DNA from 2 places in the Tardiphaga sp. P4_G1 genome. Region 2 is predicted to be linked to the other one. Evidence: predicted binding sites of a transcription regulator. Region 2 holds the regulator's gene; the other holds the start of a gene.
What was found. Region 2 encodes LexA, which represses DNA repair genes until DNA is damaged. Its sites were predicted from a motif close to TGTTCNNNNTGTGTTCNG; they were not measured.
Positions count from the first base shown of each region.

Region 1: AC1DUY_RS23640 (helicase-related protein) is a predicted target of LexA. The motif match lies at 2,063-2,080, and genes of this name have one in related genera.

Region 1 is NZ_JBFUJU010000010.1:206,694-212,185, forward strand. It holds gene AC1DUY_RS23640 (helicase-related protein) at 1-1,983, opposite strand, end outside; gene AC1DUY_RS23645 (DUF3108 domain-containing protein) at 2,402-3,361, opposite strand; gene rpmB (50S ribosomal protein L28) at 3,734-4,036, shown strand; gene AC1DUY_RS23655 (DGQHR domain-containing protein) at 4,346-5,473, shown strand; gene AC1DUY_RS23660 (GIY-YIG nuclease family protein) at 5,470-5,492, shown strand, end outside.
Region 2 is NZ_JBFUJU010000001.1:682,078-687,569, forward strand. It holds gene AC1DUY_RS03360 (Orn/Lys/Arg family decarboxylase) at 1-1,280, shown strand, start outside; gene AC1DUY_RS03365 (N-acetyltransferase family protein) at 1,302-1,871, shown strand; gene lexA (transcriptional repressor LexA) at 2,174-2,896, shown strand; gene AC1DUY_RS03375 (ComEC/Rec2 family competence protein) at 2,915-5,197, opposite strand; gene AC1DUY_RS03380 (glutamine--tRNA ligase/YqeY domain fusion protein) at 5,300-5,492, opposite strand, start outside.

The DNA.
Region 1 (5,492 bases), on a different contig from region 2:
GGTCGCGATCTTCTGCCGCTCCAGCACGCCCAGCGCTTCAGTGAGCTGGAAGGCGATGCCGCGTGCGATACCGGTGATGTCTTCGGCCTTGGTGAGATCGAACAGCGGCCCGAGCAGTTTCTCGATATGCGTCTTCAGCCAGAGATCGAGGCGGGCCTGAACCGCATCGCGCGGCGCGCCGGAGAGGCGCTCATCGGCGATGATGCGGAGACGGGGATGCAGCACATCGTCGGCTGCGACCAAACGGGCCACCGCATCGCCGGTCCAGCGCATGGTGCCGTCGGAGGCGAGCACGAACTGATCGTCCGGCGCGTTGCCGAGTTTCTCGGCGCGCGCGTCGATCTCGCCGGCCAGCGCCTTCAGCGCCGTAGCCTGCAAAGCCTTCGCATCCGAGCCAGCCTCGGCCGCATCGGGCAAAAATGTAAATCCGTCGAGACGGCCAATTACATGGCCCTCTACGATCACTTCGCCCGTCTTACCAATTTCAGTATTCAGCATCGTGTTTTCCCGCAAGCGGCGCATCAATACACTGGTACGACGATCAACGAAACGCTCAGTGAGCCTCTCATGAAGGGCATCTGACAGTTTATTTTCCAATTCGCGCGAAATTCCCTGCCAATGATCAGGATCTGAGAGCCAATCGGGACGATTTGCCACGAATGTCCAGGTCCGGATTTGCGCGATTCGGCCCGATAATGTGTCGATATCGCCATCGGTTCGGTCAGCTTGCGCGATTTGAGCGCCAAACCAGGCATCGGGGATGCGCCCACGCTGCATCAGGAAGTTGAAGATAGTGACTACCAGCTCTGCGTGTGCAGCGGGCGCGATGCGGCGGTAATCCGGAATCTGGCAGGCGTCCCACAGTTTCTCGACGGCGGCCTTGCCCTGCGCCATTTCGCGCACGTCGACATCACGGACGGCATGATCGAGCACGCGCAGGTCCTCGGCGATCGGCGCACGGGTCAGCGCCTCGTGGCGCGGCACCTCCGCCAATGACACCTGCAGCGACGCGATGGAGGAGAAATCCAGCTTCGAATTGCGCCATTGCAGCACCTTCACCGGCTCGAAGATGTGGTTCTGCAACTGATTGACGAGTTCGGGCTCGAACGGCTCGCAGCGGCCTGTAGTGCCGAAGGTACCGTTGCGTGTCGCTCGGCCGGCGCGGCCGGCGATCTGCGCGAATTCGGATGGCGTCAGACGGCGGAATTGGTAGCCGTCATATTTGCGATCGCTGGCAAAGGCGACGTGGTCGACGTCGAGATTGAGGCCCATTCCGACCGCGTCGGTTGCCACTAGGTAGTCAACGTCACCGTTCTGGAACATCGCGACCTGCGCGTTGCGCGTGCGCGGCGACAGCGAGCCCAATACGACTGCAGCGCCGCCGTGCTGGCGCTTGATCAGTTCGGCGATGGCGTAAACTTCGTCGGCGGAAAACGCGACAATCGCTGTCCGGCGCGGCTGCCGTGTGATCTTGCGATCGCCGGCGAATTCCAGATGCGACAGACGCGGCCGCGTGACGATGCTGGCGCCGGGCAGCAGCCGCTCGATGATCGGGCGCATGGTGGCGGCGCCGAGCAGCAGCGTCTCGTCGCGGCCGCGGCGATGCAGGATGCGATCGGTGAAGACATGGCCGCGCTCGAGATCTGCCGCGATCTGGATCTCGTCGACGGCCAGAAACGACACGTCGAGATCCCGCGGCATCGCTTCGACGGTGGAGACCCAGTAGCGCGGCTTGGCGGGCTTGATCTTCTCTTCGCCGGTGATCAGCGCCACGGCTTCGGGGCCGACGCGGTCCAAAATTTTATTATAGACCTCGCGCGCCAGCAGGCGCAGCGGCAGGCCGATGATGCCCGACGAGTGCGCGAGCATGCGCTCGATGGCGAGATGGGTCTTGCCGGTATTGGTGGGGCCGAGCACTGCGGTGACGCCGGCGCCGGGGGCCCTGCCGTTGGACAGCGTGGGCGGAGAAGACAAAAAGGCCATGTTTTTCAGATATTTCCGCGTCGCCGACTGTCAAGACCGAGACAGGTACGACGCTTCAGAGCCGCGCTTTTTGATGGTTTGGAACGAGTCCGGAACGAAAGCGGCCCGAATCGGTGACTCGGCACCTCCATGGCCGCATCACCCCAACATCTCGCGCTGACATTCTCCGAGACTGACTAGATCAAGTTTGTGACAGCGCAACAAGGGCCGACAAATCCCCGAAGTTATGAACAGCGCACGGACTCCGAACCGGCTTTGAGTCAAGCCGGGATCCTGCGCAAATCCTGCGGCGCGTTTGCGACGATGCTGCGATGGCGCACTTTGTCTTGCGGCATCATTGCGGCAGCGTCCCGTCTCGGTCCCTCATGGTGAGGAGCGCGGCTTCGCGCGTCTCGAACCATGAGCTGGCGGGGTCGACTCAGTTCGTCTTCGCCACGGCCTTGGCGGGCGCGGGGGTGGTGACGAATTCGGTGGCTTCCAGCATGGCGACGCCGAGCGGGGTCGGCACCACCATGCGATACGGCACCAGCACGCGGGTTCCGGCGATCGGCACCAGGGTCACTTCGATATTGCGCTGGGCGGCAAGATATTTGATGGCGGCGCGGTCGGGCACATAGCCGGCGATCGGCGTGAAATAGACGGCGCAGACGATGGCAGGCCCGCGATAGCCCTTCTCGGCCTTCACGCTTTCCATGCGCTTGTAGTCGAGCTTGAGATCGTAGCGCATGCGGCCGTCGAAGATCGACGCGGCGGTGCGGCAGGAATCCGGCGTCATCAATTCGCCGGTGCCGCCGACGCGCATCAGCGAGCCGGTCATCGGATCGATCACGTTGCGGCGATGCGCATCGGTGATCGGAATCTTCTCGGGATCGAGCGGCGGCTCCGGCTCGATGGAGAACTCCTTCACATAGCCCGGCGTGATCAGCATCTTGATCGTCTCGGACTTCTTCGCGGAGGTGGTGACGGCCTGATAATTCGACGGCACCAGCGCGCCCGCGACCACGCGGCCGGTGGACTGGCCGGAGCCCGAGCCGCCGGCAAATGCTTTCAGCAGACCCGCGGTGCCGCCACTGGCGGTCGCGGAATACTGGTCTTCGTTGATGTCGATGGCCCACTGGCCCTTGCCCACCGCAATGCCGGCGAGGCTGGCTTCATATTTCGCTTCGAGCTTGCCGCCCGCCAACACCGCCTGCGCGGGTGCCTGAACCGGCACGGCGGCCGGGGCCTGGCCTTGAGTCTGGCTTTGGATCTGGCCTTGCGCCTGCGCCGAGGCCTCCACCGGCAAAACCGGCAGCATCAGGCCCGCGGCGACGGCGAAACGCGCGCCGAGGCCCGCAAATCGCGATTTTGCTGGCGCGGCGGTCCGCAGGGTCGTCACCGGTCGGGTCACAAAGCGGGGCGTGCGAAGGCTCACTTGCTGATATCACCTGGTCGGCGATCCCCGGCTCAAGGCGCAGGGCCGCATCGCTCAATTGGGCTGGAGCGACCTGTTTCCGGCCCGAATACGTCGTTTATATGATGGGAACCGCGCCAGATTCCATGTGGTTTCCGCTCGTAGGCCGGGTTATACAGCCCCCGAAAGCGCAGGCTTTTGCCGGTTTTGCCGCGACTTTCACGGGCCGGATATCTTGACGATCGCGGCCAAGCCCCCTATACGTCCGCCACTCCTGAAATGGACGTGATTTTTGACCCCCTGCCCGGCTTTGGGCTCTTCGCCTTTTAGCTGCGGGGATGACAGAGGATTTTCGCCATGTCTCGGCGCTGTGAACTGACACTGAAGGGCCCCCAGGTGGGCCACAAGGTGAGCCACTCGAACATCAAGACCAAGCGCCGGTTTCTGCCGAACCTGGTCAATGTAACCTTCCTGTCCGACGTGCTCGGCCGCGGCGTGCGCCTGCGCGTGTCGGCGAATGCCGTGAAGTCGGTCGACCACCGCGGTGGCTTCGATGCCTATCTGATCAAGGCCCGCGAGAGCGAGCTGTCGCAGAAGGCCGTGCTGCTCAAGCGCGCCATCGAAAAGAAGAAGGCCGAGACCGCAGCAGTCGCGGCCTGAGCCTGACTCGCCGCTCACACTGAGCGGACTGAAATTTGAAAACGGCCGGATCGCAAGATCCGGCCGTTTTTGCGTTTGGGAGATACAAGAAGCCACTGACAGATACCTCAAGCGACCTCAAGCCGGTTGGTATGCCCGGCCTTGCAGCCACGAACTTTTCGCAGATCATTGGCAGCTACGTGCCAAGGACGACCTCTGCGAGGCAACCACAGAGCCAAAGCCCATCTCACCACGTTGCAAAGCAACCAACAGCGTGATTGTATTCACAACTTAAACGTGAATTTTTAATCATTTTCTCTGGGGCACAAATTGGCAAAGATCATCATTCCCGCGGCGCGTGTCCGCCAAGGTGGATTAATTCTCTACGCTACCGCCCTAAAGGTTAGAGACTTAATCTCCAAGGATTTTTACAGCGTAGAGACGCTCGATCCCGAAGACACAGATGACAAAGGCTATCAGCGTTTATTAAATAGCGCGCGAGCGAAGAAGCTCGCCGACTACATTATCAAAGGGCAAGATAGCCACGACGCTTTCTTGCCAACCTCGGTTTTTCTAGCAACCGACAAATCAATTACATTCGACGAACTTAACAACACGATTGAAATAGACACGGCACTGGTTGGTCCATTTAGTGTTGTTGACGGCCAACATCGACTTGAGGGCTTGAAGATGGCTGCGCATAAGGATGCGCGCGTGCTCGACTTCGAGACCCCGGTAAATATTGCGATCAATCTGCCGAGAATCGCTCAGATGTGTCACTTTCTTATAGTCAACACTACCCAAAAGAGCGTGGATAAATCAGTCGAGCAAAGGATCATTGCACGTCTCAGCGACGCGCTTGACGTCGAGGATATGCCTAGTCTTCCGAAATGGATTCTTAAGACAGTGGAGAGGGGCGAAGTAGAGAAGGCGATAAGATTCGTCGACTATCTAAATGAGACAGATAGCTCGCCCTGGAAGGGAAAGATTTTAATGGCGAACGCCGATGGTGACGGCGCAACTATCAATCAACGCTCTTTCGTCAAGGCAATCGTCAAGTACGTCCTTACTGCAAACAATCCCCTCGCAAGCTTCAACGACTTCGAGAAGGAGAAGAAGATCTTTCTTAATTACTGGAAAGCCGTTGCGTCGCAGTTAGACGACGGAAATTCAACTGTGCTGTTCAAATACAACGGTGTTGAGCTGTTCTGTAAGTTCTCAATCCCATTTTTTACGAAATTATTGGATCGCAAGAGCTTCACCGTTCCCACGATGGAGGAGCTACTAGCTTCGTGTTTTGACAATGTTGAAGGGGACTATGCTGGAGTTGGCCATCCTGATTGGTGGGCAAAGGGCAACAAGGCGAGCTTCTTAAACGCTGGAGCTATCAACGTCGTTGCTCAAGAAATGTCGAAGGCACTCCATAAAGCATCCCTCACTTCTGCGATTGAACTATGAAGATCGATCAATTAGTTCC
Region 2 (5,492 bases):
TCATGAAATTCCACCCGCTCTATGCCGGTCGCTTCGCCATGGGGCTCAAAGAGCTCGGCCCGGATTCGCCGGGCATCATCGCGACGCAGTCGACCCACAAGCAGCTCGCGAGCTTCTCGCAGGCGTCGCAGATCCACATGAAGGATCGCCACATCCGCGGCCAGAAGCGCCGCGTCGAGCATCGGCGCTTCAACGAAAGCTTCATGCAGCACGCCTCGACCTCGCCGTTCTATCCGCTGTTCGCATCATTGGATGTCGGCGCGCAGATGATGAAGGGCCGCTCCGGCGAAGTGTTGTGGGACGATACGATCCGGCTCGGCATCGAACTGCGCAAGAAGATGCGCGCCGTCCGCCGCGAATTCGAGGAGAAGGAAACCCGCGCCGAGCGTCGCTGGTTCTTCGAACCCTTCGTGCCCGAGCGCGTCGCGATTCCCGACGCAGCCAGCGAAGGCGCTGTTCACAATGTGCCCTGGGAAAGCATCGGCACTGACCAGCTGGCCACCAATCCGGCTTATTGGCAGCTCGCGCCTGACGCCGCTTGGCATGGCTTCCCCGGCATGGAAGCCGGTTTCACCATGACCGATCCCAACAAGCTGACAGTGCTGACACCCGGCTTCGACCGCACCACCGGCGGCTATGCGGAACACGGCATCCCTGCTCCGGTGGTGGCGCAGTTCCTGCGCGAAAACCGCATCGTGCCGGAGAAAAACGATCTCAACTCGCTGCTCTTCCTGCTGACGCCCGGCGTGGAAGCCAGCAAGGCCGGCACGCTGATATCGGGCCTCGTCGCTTTCAAGAAGTTTCATGACGACAACGCTCTGCTTGAAGACGTCATCCCGGAATTCGCGCGGCGCAGGCCGGCGCGTTATGCGGGCATACGCCTGCGGGATCTGTGCGGCGACATGCACCGGTTCTTCCGCGAGGCCAATGTGAGCGAACTTCAGACCAGGCAATTCTCCGCTGACCATCTGCCGGAGATCGCCATGTCGCCCCATGATGCTGCGCGCTGTCTGGTGCGCAACGACGTCGATTACCTCCCCATCGATGAGATCTTCGGGCGCGTCGCGACGACGCCGTTCGTGGTCTACCCGCCCGGCATCGCCACGATCGTCCCCGGAGAACGGCTCACTGAACGGTCAAAGCCGATGATCGATTATCTCAGGATGTTCGAGACCTGCTTCAACACCTTCCCGGGCTTCGACGTCGAAATCCAGGGCATCTACCGCAAGGTCGACGCCAATGGCCGGATCCGACTTTACACTTACGTGGTCTCCGAATAGGGAGCACGTAAGGAGCCTGATTTGCCAACGGAACTCGAACAGCCGGTCGTCATCCGACCGTCACGCGACACCGACGTCGATGCCATGCTGGCGATCTATCGCCGGCACATCCGGCAAGGCGTTGAGGAAGGCGTCAGCGACGCCGACACGCCGCAGCCCGACGATCTCAGAGACCGGCGCAAGAACCTGCGCAGCAAACGGTTCCCGCACCTCGTCGCCACGCAAGGCGGCGAGGTCATCGGCTACGCCTATGTGGTGCTGTTTCGGAAGCGACCGGCCTATCGCTACACGGTCAAGCATTCGATCTATATCCACCACGGGCATGTCGGCCGAGGCATCGGCCGGCTGCTGATGCGCGAGTTGATCGACGTCTGCGCGGCGGCCGGCTTTCGGCAGATCATCGGCTACATCGATGCCGACAACACGGCCTCGCTCGGCTTGCATGAGAGCTTTGGCTTTGCGCGCGTCGGCTTGCTGCCCGGCGTCGCCTATCGCTCGGGCCGCTGGGCCGACACGATCATGGTTCAGCGCTCGCTGGCGACCGGCTCCACAACTCCGCCGCCGCCCATTGGGCGCATGACGTCCGCGTAGCCCAAGCGACCGCGGAAGCATTTTCCATGTCCGTAGAGGGTCGACGACTGGTGAGGAACAGCCTCCTCAAACCTCGCTCAACGTGCGTTCTGTTGACGGCAAATTAAGCATTGCAGAACACATATGGAACATATAGTGTTCGTTCATGATTTGTTTCGAGATTCTGTGGCTTTGAGTAGTTTGAGAGTGCCCGAACTCGCGCAACCGATCTTCGAACGATCGTCTCTGGATTGAGGCTCACTGTTCGAAGGCCCTTTGAAACGCACGCGGCGGCCGACACCGTCAACTGAGGATGGCTTCAGATGCTCACGCGCAAACAATACGAACTCCTGCGATTCATCGATCAACGGCTGAAGGAAGCTGGCGTCCCGCCCTCCTTCGACGAGATGAAGGATGCGCTCGACCTGCGCTCCAAATCCGGCATCCATCGTCTGATCACCGCACTGGAAGAACGCGGCTTCATACGCCGTCTGCCCAACCGCGCCCGTGCCATCGAAGTCATCAAGCTGCCAGAGCTCGGCGCGCCGGTCACCGGCGGTACCGGCCGCCGCGGCTTCACGCCCAGCGTCATCGAAGGCACGCTTGGCAAGGTGCGTTCCGCCGCCAGCATCGCTAGCAACAGCGGCGATGATGACAATGGCCGCACAGTTGCCATCCCGGTGATGGGCCGGATCGCGGCAGGTACGCCGATCGAGGCACTGCAGACCCGCAGCCACACCATCAGCATGCCCGCCGACATGCTCGGCTCCGGCGAACATTACGCGCTCGAAGTGCGCGGCGATTCCATGCAGGACGCCGGCATTCTCGATGGCGACACCGTGCTGATCCAGCGCAACGAAAGCGCCGACACTGGCGACATCGTGGTGGCCCTGATCGACGACGAGGAAGCCACGCTGAAGCGCTTCCGCCGCCGCGGCGCGTCGATCGCGCTGGAGCCTGCGAATGACGCCTACGAGGTCCGTATCCTGCCACCCAACCGGGTGCGCATTCAGGGCAAGCTGATCGGGCTGTATCGCCGCTACTGAGATTTGCGCCTCGGCGGATTACTGATCTTCGGGTTGAAGATCGGTTTCCACCGGCGTCGCATCCACCGGCCGGTTTTGCGGCGGACGACTGGTCTCCAACCTATCGGACAGAGGCTGATCGGGAATGGCTGGTGACCACGGACGGTCCAGGCCACGCGGTCGCACGGCATCGATCGCAAGGCCGTTGGCGGTTCGCTGCAGGCTTACCGCACCGTTTCGTTGCAGGCGGTCCTGATCGATCACCAGCGCACGGCAATCCCTCGGCGGTTGTTTCGTCGTGACGATCAGCGCCGCTTTCTCGCAATCATCTGTGAAAGCATCCGGCTGTAGAACCAGCGCCACCAAAGCGCCATCGGCCAGCGCCGCGATGCACCCGTCGCGGTCGCAGGACACACCGTGGCTGACGGAGGCATCGGTCGGCAGACGCGCATCGGCATCGCCGGCGAGCCACTCTTTCAACAAAAATGTATCCTTGGCGCTGCGCATCACGTGGAGATGCCCGTCCCTGCCCCGCACCGCGACGCTGTGACCGTCACCCGAGATCAGCACATCGGGCTGCTTCACCAGCAATGCCCACACAATCGAGATTGCAAGCACGGCAGCCCCCGCGAAGCGCAACGGCGTGCGCAGCAATCCCAGCACGATGATGCCGATACTGGCTGATATCAGCGGCCCGGTGCCAAAGGCCGGCATCCGGCCGATGGCGCCGGGCAAGGCTGCCACCCATTGCGTGACGACAATCATCCACTGGATGCCGACATCCATCAGCCGCCAGAACACACCGTCAAAGCCGAACGGCATGGCCACCAAACCGAGAATGCCGGCCGGCATCACCAACGCCGAGACCACCGGCATCGCCAGGAGATTGGCGACGACGCCATAAGGCGTGACGCGATGGAAATGAAATGCGGCATAGGGCGTGGTGGCAAGGCCCGCGACCAGCGAAGCCAGTACGAGCATCGCGATCTCGCGTCCGCCCCATAGTGCCACGCGCGCCGTCGCGGAATGATCGGGCGAGGCAAACAGCGCGGGCATGCCGATCTGCACCAATGCGACCAGCCCCAGCGTCGCCGCGAATGACATCTGAAAACTGGGATGCACCAGCGCTTCCGGCGCGACGATCAGCACGACCATTGCCGACACCGCCAGCGTGCGGAACGTCACCGCCCGGCGATCGACCATGACTGCAATCAGCACGACGGCCGTCATGAAGAACGAACGCTGCGTGGCGACCTCGGCGCCCGACAGCAGCAGATAAAATAGCGCTGCGAGTAATGCCGCAGCCGCTGCGACTTTCTTGATCGGGAATGTCACGGTCAGGACAGGGATCAGTGCCAGCAGTGCGCGTATAGCAAAGAACACCACGCCGGCGACAACGGCCATGTGATAGCCAGAAATCGACAACACATGACCGAGGCCGGAGATGAACATCGCATCATTGACGTCAGCCGAAATCGCATCGCGGCGGCCCGTGAGCAGCGCCGTAGCAATGGCGCGGCTATCGCCCGAGAGCACTGTGCGGATCCGCGCGTCGATGGCGTCGCGTAGCCCCTGCATGGTCGCCGAATAGCGTAGCGCCACACTCGGCTGTATCGGCGGATCGACTGCCTTGATGCCGCCCATCACGAAGCCGGATGCGCCGATCCCTTGAAAATACAGATCGCGTCCGAAGTCGTAGCTGCCCGGCCGGAGCGGCGACAGCGGCGGCTGCAGCCTTGCCTTCAATTCGACGAAGCTGCCGACGGCAGGCGCCGTGCCCTTCTTCACCGACAGCCGCACACGAGTGAGCTTCGGTGCGGCGCGCGGGCTGTCCATCGTGGCAACGCGCAGCACGAAGCGATCCGTGCGCTCCCGTTCCTCGTGCGTTTCGACGAAGCCGGTAATCGCGACGGAATAGAGCGGCTTCGCCAGAACCTCATGAGCCACACGCGCGGTTTTCATGGCAGCCATCGCGAAGCCCGCCGCGATGGCCGCAATGAGCAAGATCAAGGGAAACCATCGCTGCCGCCGCAGCAAAAACGCAGCCACGCAAAGAAGGCCTGCCGTCGCAGCGGCAACCCAGGCCACCGGCTCATGCTCAGCGGCAAAATACAGCGCGATGCCGGTGCCGAAAGCGATCGGCACCCAGGGCAGCAAGCGACCGGGACCAGCTTCGGCCCGCACCCACGTCCAGAGCGTCCCGAAGCCCGACGTTGACGACGTCGCTGATGGGGCAGCGACGCCTGCCGTGGCCGGCGGCGGCCATGTGGTCGCCGTGCCGGATCGGCCCCGCCGCTGTTGCTGATCCCCGCTCCGCGCCATCGAACGCCCGCACGCCACGCTCGCCCGTCCGAATGCTATCCGAAGGACAAGCGGCGACTAGCGGAACGGATGCAGAATACGAAAACTAATCCCTGGGGTTGCTCAGGCGAGCTTGGCGTAGCTGTCGCGCAGACCGACGGTGCGGTTGAAGACCAGCTTGCCGGGCGCTGAGTCCTTGTCGCGACAGAAATAGCCCTGACGCTCGAACTGCACGACATCGCTTGTGTTATCGCTCGCCAGCGCCGGCTCCAGCATGGCGCCGGTCAGCGTCTCCAGCGAGTCCGGATTGAGCTGC